3 regions of the Lactococcus sp. AK05 genome follow, and region 1 is predicted to be linked to each of the others. Evidence: predicted binding sites of a transcription regulator. Region 1 holds the regulator's gene; each other region holds the start of a gene.
The links. Region 1 encodes NrdR, which represses ribonucleotide reductase genes. Its sites were predicted from a motif close to ACACNATATATNGTGT; they were not measured.

Region 1 (3,286 bases):
ATTAATCATATTTTAGCACATTTGCATGACTCAAAAAAATTGGTTGAATCTTATAAGAAGTTGGGAAGTCAAATTATTCTTCCTGAACAATTATTAGAGGATTGTGTCCAAAATACTGAGGCTTTACGAACAAATCATTTTTTGTCAGGAATCATTGAAGAAATGCGTCAACAAGTTCCCGAAATCAAAAATGAAGAGGTCGTAGTCGTTCATGGCGATGTCAATCATAAAAATTGGTTAGTGGATGATAATTCAGGAAAAATTTATTTAGTAGATTGGGATACCGTCTTTTTATCAGATTCAATGGTTGATATGGCACATGTTTTATCACATTATATTAAACCAAATAACTGGTCTTTGTGGTTGATGACATCTGGTGTTAGACCTCGTTCAGATATTATGGATAAAGTGGCTTGGTATGGAAAACTTTCTTTTCTTCGCCAAATCTCTGAATATCTTTCTAGAGGAAAAATGAAAGAAGTGAATCAAGAAATCTTGGGACTTCGTAAATTTTGTGAATTATTTTAGTAAAAATAGGCTAGGGTTTGGACCTTCCTATTTTTTGGCTTATAATTGAATAATAAAAATAAAGAAATAGAAGATCACTTTTGCTGATTTTCTATCAAAAATTAAAAAATTGAGGTAAAAATGCGCGTCAGAAATCGTAAAGGAGCAGGCGAAATGCTTGCTGAAAACGCACATATCGTAGTTGAAAATCCAGCGGAATTTAAAGGACGTTGGTCAGAACGTTTTGGAAATGATTATCCGATTCATATTGAAGTGGGTTGTGGAAAAGGAGCTTTCATCACAGGAATGGCAGCTCTTCATCCAGAAATAAATTACATTGCAATTGATATGCAATTATCAGTTTTATCTTATGCTTTAGATAAAGCAATTGAAGCAGATTTGCCAAACGTACAAATGATGCTTGTTGATGGAGCTGCTTTGAGTGAATATTTTGCTGATGGTGAAATTGACCAAGTCTATTTGAACTTTTCTGACCCTTGGCCAAAAGGACGTCATGAAAAACGTCGTTTGACTTATAAATCTTTTCTTGCAACTTATGAAAAGATTTTACGTCCTGAAGGTGAAATTCATTTCAAAACTGACAATCGTGGATTGTTTGAATATTCTTTAGTTTCTTTAGCTAACTATGGCATGGAACTTAAAAAAGTTTGGTTAGATTTACACCAAGACGAAGAATTTGCACCTCAAAATGTAATGACCGAGTATGAGCAAAAATTCTCACAAAAAGGTCAAGTAATTTATCGATTAGAAGCAAAATTTTTGCCTAAGAAGTAAATAAGTTGCTTTCTGTCATTAAAACTAATGAAAAAAATTACTGACAGAATAAGAAAGTCTAAACCAATTTTCTGTCAGTAAAATTAATAAGAATTTATTATCTATTAAGGAGAATAAAATGAGATGTCCAAAGTGTTCTTCTGAAGAATCAAAAGTTGTTGATTCAAGACAAGCCGAAGATGCTATTCGCCGTCGTCGTGTTTGTGAATCATGTGGTTTTCGCTTCACAACCTTTGAACGTATCGAAGAAATGCCCCTTTTAGTCATCAAAAAAGATGACAAACGTGAACCCTTTAATCGTGAAAAAATTGTTCGTGGTTTAGTTCGTTCAGCATACAAACGCCCAGTATCAAGTGAAGATATTGAAACAACAGTTGCAAATGTTGAAAGAAAAATCCGTCAACTAGACAGTAATGAAGTTGAATCAGATGTCATTGGTGAATTTGTGATGCAAGAACTAGCTGAATTGGATGATATCACCTATATCAGATTTGCTAGCGTCTATCGTTCATTCAAAGATGTCAGTGAATTAGAAGAGCTCCTTAAAAATATTACCAAAAAATAAATCCGTCAGTAAAAAGCGACTGAATAGAGAGCATTTTATCGGCAAATAAAAGAAAGATCAGCTCGCTGAACTTTCTGTCAGTAAAAAGTGAGGAAAAAATGAGAGCAGGAGATTCATTTACAATGCTTAATCGAGGAAAGACCAGCTTTGATGCTGAGGCTTTTCGTCTGCTCTATTTACCAATCATTGGCACGGATGCCTTTGCCCTTTATCAGTTAATGCTAAGCTTCTCTACTGGAAGAATTTCTCACTTTTTGGAATATCTAAATCTCGGTCTCAATCCTTTTATTGAAGCATTAGATAAATTATCTGGCTTATCATTAGTTCGCGTTTATGATGATCATACCAGTCTTTATTTTGAAGTAAAAAGTCCGCTAAATTTTGAAAATTTTCTTGCAGATGATTTTTATAGACAACTTTTGATTTCAAGAATTGGTGAAAACCGAGTAGCTGCTTTAGCTAAAAGAATGGAACCGAAAGGAAAAGAAGTTTCCAAGAAATTTCATGAAGTTTATAAAGTTAGTTTTGACTCACAAGCTCAACAAAACCCTTCAAATACAAATGAACGTTTTGATATGGGGGCCTTTAAAAGTATTATGGAACGTCAAGGCTATCATTTAAACAATGAAAATCAAGACTCCTTAACGCTCTATTCACTAGCAGAAAAATTTGAACTCAATTGGTACGAATTATTCAAGCAAGCAGAAAAAACAGCCAATGCTGATAAAAGTTTGAACATGAATAATTTGATGAGAAGTCTTTCAGGAGCTAGCCAACCGCAACCAGCACTCTCAGCCTTTCCTAAAGCCTTTGCCGATTTGATTGTCATCAGTAAATCTCATGAACCAGATGATTTCATCCGACAGATAAAAGCGCAAGCTGGAGGCTTTGTCAGTTCGGAAGAACATAAACTTTTAACTAATTTAAGTCGCCAAAATTTGCCAGCAGAAGTCCAAAATATTTTGATTCACTATGTTTTAGTACAGCAAAAAAATGCATCATTAAATCCAAATTTTGTAAATGCATTAGCCAATGACTGGATGAGAAATGAAGTATTTACAGCTGAAACAGCGGTAAAACGAATTTTGGAACGAGAAGAATTAGCTGCTGCTAAAGCTAAAACTGGAGCTGAAAAACGACCAATGAAAATCAAAAAAGAAGCACCAAAATGGTCAAATCCAGATTATGAAAATAAGACAAGCCAAGAAGAACTTGCAAAACTTGAGAAAATAAGGCTTGACTCTCTCAAAAAACTGAAAGGAGAGCAAAATTAATGGAATCTATCGGAGACATCTTAGGAAAACGTCAAGACATCCGTGAAAATTTTGAAAAATTAGTCGCAGAAGTATTAAAAAATGCTGATGTGCAAGCTTTTATTGCCCAACATCAAATGACTTCTGACGAAATTCAACGCTCTTA
Region 2 (3,286 bases), on a different contig from region 1:
TGTTTTATAAATTACAATTTATTTAATACGAAGATATTGACCAATTAAAATGGTATCACTTGATAAATGATTCCAAGCCTTAATTGAAGCAATTGGGCTACCAGATTTTTGTGAAAGTCCCCAAAGTGTATCTCCTTTAACAACCTTATGGATAGAGGAAGCTGCAGAAGAGTTAGAAGTTGAGCTCGTAGAGGCTGAGCTTGAACCTGTTGAAGAACTTGAGGAACCAGCAGATTGTGAAACGATCAAGTTTTGTCCAATATAAATTGTATCAGAATTTAAATGATTCCAACTCTTGAGTTGAGCAATCGTCGTTTTATATTTGACAGAGAGTCCCCAAAGTGTATCACCAGATTTAACCTTAATCGTCGTCTGTGAAGCTGGTTTGGCAGGAGTGACCGAAGTAGTAGGCGTTGTAGTTGCGGCAGAATTTCCTGAAGAAGTTGAACTATTTGTATTAGACGAAGAACTTGAAGTTGTCAATACAAGCTTTTGCCCAATATAGATGACTGTACTTTTAAGATTGTTTGCGCTTTGGATTTGAGCAACACTAATTCCATATTTTTGCGAAATTCCCCAAAGTGTATCGCCAGATTTAACCGTATAAGTGGTTGAGCTTGTACTTGTATTTGAATTGTTATTGGTATTTGTAACTGTCGAACCACCGGTGTTAGAATTACCAGCAGAAGAAGCGCCGTCAAAACGAGTCAAATTATATTGAGAGATAATTCGATTCAGGGAAGCACCATAATTAGGGTCAGTTGCATATTTTCCTGTTAAAGCTGCGGTTGCATCTTGATAAGTTGCCGCGTTTGCTCGCCAAGCTTTAGCGTAATAAGGACCATTTCCAAAGTTTGTAGTTTTTAAAACATAAGCATTGTCTTGGAAACTTTGATTAAAGGAAGGATAAACCCTAAATGGCATATCTTTTGTGACCCATTTACCATTGAGATATTCTTGAGTTTTAAAAACAACGCTTTTTCCTTGATAAGTTCCTTGAATACCGAATAAATTATAATAGGGGGCACGAGAAAGTTGGCTTGAACCCCAGTTACTTTCCAAAATAGCTTGGGCAATCATAACTGAAGGATAAAGACCATTACTATCGGCAACTGGTTTTGCTGATGCAGCAATACTTTCAATAAAAGCTTCTGTCGAATTTGTTGCGGCTTGAACCACTGGGCTTGTTTGTTGGAGCAAAAGCTCATGAGTGGTCGTCAAAGTTCCCGCAATGAGAACAGCGCCAGCAAATTTGGTCGCTGGTTTATAAAAAGCCAGTGGTTTTTTAGCTTTCTTTTTTAAATGTCTATTTTTAACTTTAATACGAGAAACTGGCATAAATAATTCCTTTCCTGAAAATACAGAATAAAATAAGTACTACCCTATTTTACCACGGTTAATGGAAGAAAAAGATGACAATTATGTGGCGGTTTGTAAACGTTTTTTATTTAATGTTTTATATTGGCTAGAAAATGTGAGAATTTAGAGAAAAAGTCTGATTTAAGACGCATTAATTACGTTTTGAATACAAAGAGATTATATTTTGCTTTGCGAAATTGAGAAAAGGGAATGAAAACAAGCAACACAAGATATTGTGTGTGTTTACATAATTTAACCTATATATTGTGTCATTTCCGAGAATTTGATAAAATAGATGATGTAATTGAAGAGGATGGTTAATATGAAAAGTGAAGTAAAATATCAAGATGTAACACTAGAAGAAATTAATGTGATAAAGCGTGACGGACGCTCAGTGAAATTTAACAGTGAGAAAATTTTTGATGCTTTGACTAAAGCGGCTAAAAAAGTCGAACTGACAGATATGTCGGTTCTTTCAGAACTTACTGACAGAGTAGTCAGTGAAATCTTTACTCGTTTTTCTGAAAATGTCAAAATTTATGAAATTCAATCAATTGTTGAGCAAGAACTCCTTGAGTCTGGTGAAACTCAATTGGCTGAAGAATATATCTCTTATCGTGCTAACCGTGATTTGGCCCGTACCAAAGCAACGGATATCAATTTTACGATTGAAAAATTAATTAATCGCGACCAAACTGTCGTTAATGAAAATGCCAATAAAGATTCTAACGTTTTCAATACTCAACGTGATTTGACAGCTGGTGCGGTTTCCAAAGCAATTGGATTGAAACTTCTTCCGCCACATGTGGCAAACGCTCACCAAAAGGGTGATATTCATTATCATGACCTTGATTATAGTCCATTTACTACAATGGCTAACTGTTGTTTGATTGACTTTAAAAATATGTTTGAAAATGGTTTTAAACTTGGAAATGCACAAGTAGATTCGCCAAAATCAATTCAAACAGCAACTGCGCAAGCCAGTCAAATCATCGCTAATGTGGCTAGTTCACAATATGGTGGTTGTTCATTTGACCGTGCCGATGAAGTATTGGCGCCTTACGCGAAATTAAATTATAAAAAACATTTAAAAGATGCACAAAAATGGATTGATGGTGCTGAAAAACAAGAAGCTTATGCTCGTGAAAAAACAGCCAAAGATATCTATGATGCAATGCAATCTTTAGAATATGAAATTAATACTTTGTTTACTTCAAATGGTCAAACGCCTTTTGTAACGGTTGGTTTTGGTCTTGGAGACGATTGGTATGCGCGTGAAATTCAAAAAGCAATTTTGAAAGTACGGATTGGTGGCTTAGGTTCAGAACACCGTACTGCCATTTTCCCTAAATTAATTTTCACACTCAAACGTGGACTTAACCTCGAAGTAGGGACACCAAACTATGACATCAAAGAACTTGCGCTTGAATGTTCAACAAAACGGATGTACCCTGATATTTTGAGCTATGATAAAATTGTTGAATTAACAGGTTCATTTAAAGCTTCAATGGGTTGTCGTTCATTTTTACAAGGCTGGAAAGATGAAAATGGGAATGACGTGACTGCTGGACGTAATAATCTTGGAGTTGTTACAGTTAACCTTCCACGTATTGCTCTTGAAGCCGCTGGAAATAAAGAAAAATTCTGGGAAATCTTCAATGAAAGAATTGAAATTGCTCATGATGCGCTTGCCTTTCGTGTTGAACGTGCTAAAGAAGCACAACCTAAAAATGCACCTATTCTCTTTATGAATGGTGCATTGGGACGTCTTGATGCCGAAGGTTCAGTTGATGAATTGTACAATAAAGAACGTGCAACTGTAAGTTTAGGTTACATTGGACTTTATGAAGTGGCGACTACTTTTTATGGCCCAACTTGGGAAAATAATCCTGAAGCTAAAGCTTTTACAATTGAAATTGTGAAACGA
Region 3 (3,286 bases), on a different contig from region 1:
GCTTACGTCCAGCATTTAGAAAAGTTGGAGTCGCAGGTTGATAACGCCGATTAATCATTGCAAAAGCAAGATTATTAGCTAATTTTTCATCGCCGTCAGCCATGTATAAAGCATTCATTAACACACGGTCTTCAAAATCTTCAAGATAGAGAGAACCGTCATTGTTTTTCATGGCATATTGATTATAAAATTTGTAAGCAGCCATAAATGAATCAAAATGAAATTCAAATTTACTCAATTCTTTACGAAGATTGGTAATGAATTCTGGTTTATATTTTTCAAGAAACTCAGCTTCTAGATATTCTTCTTTAACGAGCCAATTGAGTTTATCGATATATGTATCGGCTTCATAACGATTAGGTTCGACATTTTCTTTAAAAAAAGCAGTAATTGCTTCTTTATCTTTAGCAAGAGGAATGCTACCATTAACGGGAATATTAATCTCGTTATTGAGCTTGAAATAAGTTACATCTTTAAGTTGTTTTAGAGACATAAGTGACCTTTCTTAAAGCGTTCAACCATAAAAAACAGAGGGGTGAACCCGAATATTATAATAAGTTCAAACTAATTAATAGAAATAAAAAGTTAAAAATAAAGAGGCTTCACTCATTAGGGTGAAGCCATAAAATCACAGCGGATTTTTGAAGGTGACTTTCGCTCCTTTGTCAAGCTGTGTAGCGAGTTTTTCGACAGCAGCAACATCGGCTGGTGTACCATTAAACTCAAAATCATATAAAAGCGGAATTTGGTATTTTGCAGAAATTTCTTTAGCAGTAAAAATATAAATACCTGCAAAATTACGATTTCCTGTACCAATAATTCCTAGACAATGTTTATAATTATCATTATAAGCCATAAAGTCAAAAACAGGGTCCATAACGTCTATTGATTTAGAAACAGTTGGAGATTCTTCGGCATAACTTGGCGTTATCAAAAGAAAAGGTTCATTCATTTCTATATCATCGTCAGGACTAATTTCTACATTTGGTAAGTTTGTTTTGGAAACAAAGCGACGTGTTTGCCCAGTCACACTGAAATAAGCAAGTTTCATATTAAGCCAACTTTGCTAATTCGCTAGGACGGAAACCAGAGAAGGCAAAGTCATCTTTAGTAATGACAGGTGCAGCACGAAATCCCATTTCAATCACTTTTTCAACAAATTCAGGTTGTTCATCGATATTGATTTCATCGAAGGCAATTTCATGTTCTGAGAGCCATTTTTTGACCATTTTGCATTGCATACAATTGTTTTTAGAATAGACTGTAACCATTTTAAATCTCCTTTGAGGACAAACGTATTTTATTAGTGAGAGTAAAAAGTCTTTGACTTTTTCTCAACTTTTTATAGTCTTATTTTATCGTAAAAAAAATATCTAGTCAAATTAAAGATACTAGATATTGTGTTGAATTATGTAAAATTATAAAAATAACACAACATATTGTGCTATTTTTCTTTTTGTTTTGATAAGTTTAAACCAAATGGGACAAGGGATTCGCAATGATTTTTGATTCTTTTGAGATTTGTTCTATGTCTTAAAATAATAATAATTGCTAAAACAAAAATAATAATTGAGAATAAAAGGTCGTAGGAAGTAAGAATAAATCCGATGCTAGGGAAAATAAGAATTCCCAACAAAGCGAACAGAGCAGCCACAACGCTAGAGAGGCTAATCATACTAAAAAGCCAGAGGACAAGAATAAAAATAACGAGGAGATAAATAAGAAAGAAAGGACTAAATCCAAGAATCACACCAGCAGAAGTTGCTACAGCTTTTCCACCTTTAAAGCGGTCGAATATTGAAAAAGTATGTCCAATGACAGCAAGAAGACCGAAAATTAGAGGTGAAACACCATTGATATGGAAGAAAAGGGGTAAAAGAGTAGCAAGTGTCCCCTTTAGTAAGTCAAAAGCAAAAACTGAAATTCCTGCCTTTACACCTAGAATTCTAAAAGTATTGGTTGTTCCAGTATTTCCTGAGCCATAGTCATGGAGATTTTTTTTGAAAAAAATCTTGCCAATCCATAAGCCGAATGGAATTGCCCCTAAAAGATAGCTGGCAATGAGAAGAATAATAGTAAGCATAAGTTCTCCGAAGTTTATTTCGTTTAAAATCGATAATCTCTTTTAACTGTACAATTATATCATATTTTTAATAAAGATTACTGACAATATTGAAACATCTTCACTTACTTTTGGAAAAATTCTTACTATTAGATGAAAAAATTGTCAGCAGTCCTTTGACAAAGCTTTCTGAACAAGGTACAATAATCAAGATGAATATTTTTTATTAGCTCATTGTGGATAAAAAAATAGTGATTTAGATAGAAGATATAAGCTTTCGATGAGAGGGAAATAAATGGTAATAGATATTAATAACTATGATGACAGTGCGATTCAGGTTCTTGAAGGATTGGATGCCGTTAGAAAACGTCCAGGAATGTATATTGGATCAACTGACGGAACTGGTTTGCACCATTTGGTTTGGGAAATTGTAGATAATGCGGTTGATGAAGCTTTATCTGGCTTTGGTAACAGAATTTCGGTGACCATTAATGCTGATGGTTCTTTATCAGTAGAAGATGAAGGACGGGGAATGCCAGTTGGGAAACACGCCATGGGTATTCCAACTGTTGAAGTAATTTTTACTATTTTGCACGCAGGTGGTAAATTTGGTCAAGGGGGTTATAAAACTTCTGGTGGACTCCATGGTGTTGGTTCTTCAGTCGTAAATGCCCTTTCGTCTTGGTTAGAAGTTGAAATTACTCGTGACGGAACTGTTTATCGTCAACGTTTTGAAAATGGTGGACATCCAGCGACAACTTTAGAAAAAATTGGGAAAGCACCAAAGTCTAAAACAGGGACTAAAGTTACCTTCATGCCAGATTCTAGTATTTTTTCGACAACTGAATTTAAATATAATATCATTTCAGAACGACTAAATGAGTCTGCTTTTCTTTTAAAAGAAGTGACGATTAGTCTTGAAGATAAACGAACAGATGAAAAAGAAGAATTTCATTATGAAAATGGGGTTCAAGATTTCGTTTCTTATCTTAATGAAGATAAAGACAGTTTAACTCCAGTTCTTTATTTTGAAGGAAAACAAGATGGTTTTGAAGTTGAAGTTGCCCTTCAATATAATGATGGCTATTCAGAAAACATTCTTTCATTCGTCAATAATGTCCGAACAAAAGATGGCGGAACGCACGAAGCAGGTTTGAAGACGGCAATTACGAAAGCAATGAATGAATATGCTCGTAAAGTCAATTTACTCAAAGAGAAAGATAA

Region 2: the regulator NrdR is predicted to act here: its motif matches at 1,583-1,598, upstream of nrdD (anaerobic ribonucleoside-triphosphate reductase).
Region 3: the regulator NrdR is predicted to act here: its motif matches at 1,389-1,404, upstream of AB6B24_RS02790 (redoxin NrdH).

Annotation. Positions count from the first base shown of each region.
Region 1 is NZ_JBFTEI010000003.1:94,564-97,849, forward strand. It holds gene AB6B24_RS07615 (phosphotransferase family protein) at 1-528, shown strand, start outside; gene trmB (tRNA (guanosine(46)-N7)-methyltransferase TrmB) at 649-1,302, shown strand; gene nrdR (transcriptional regulator NrdR) at 1,421-1,867, shown strand; gene AB6B24_RS07630 (replication initiation and membrane attachment family protein) at 1,966-3,141, shown strand; gene dnaI (primosomal protein DnaI) at 3,141-3,286, shown strand, end outside.
Region 2 is NZ_JBFTEI010000002.1:236,285-239,570, reverse strand. It holds gene AB6B24_RS05690 (LysM peptidoglycan-binding domain-containing protein) at 19-1,338, opposite strand; gene nrdD (anaerobic ribonucleoside-triphosphate reductase) at 1,682-3,286, shown strand, end outside.
Region 3 is NZ_JBFTEI010000001.1:580,985-584,270, forward strand. It holds gene nrdE (class 1b ribonucleoside-diphosphate reductase subunit alpha) at 1-493, opposite strand, end outside; gene nrdI (class Ib ribonucleoside-diphosphate reductase assembly flavoprotein NrdI) at 629-1,051, opposite strand; gene AB6B24_RS02790 (redoxin NrdH) at 1,053-1,271, opposite strand; gene plsY (glycerol-3-phosphate 1-O-acyltransferase PlsY) at 1,445-2,083, opposite strand; gene parE (DNA topoisomerase IV subunit B) at 2,358-3,286, shown strand, end outside.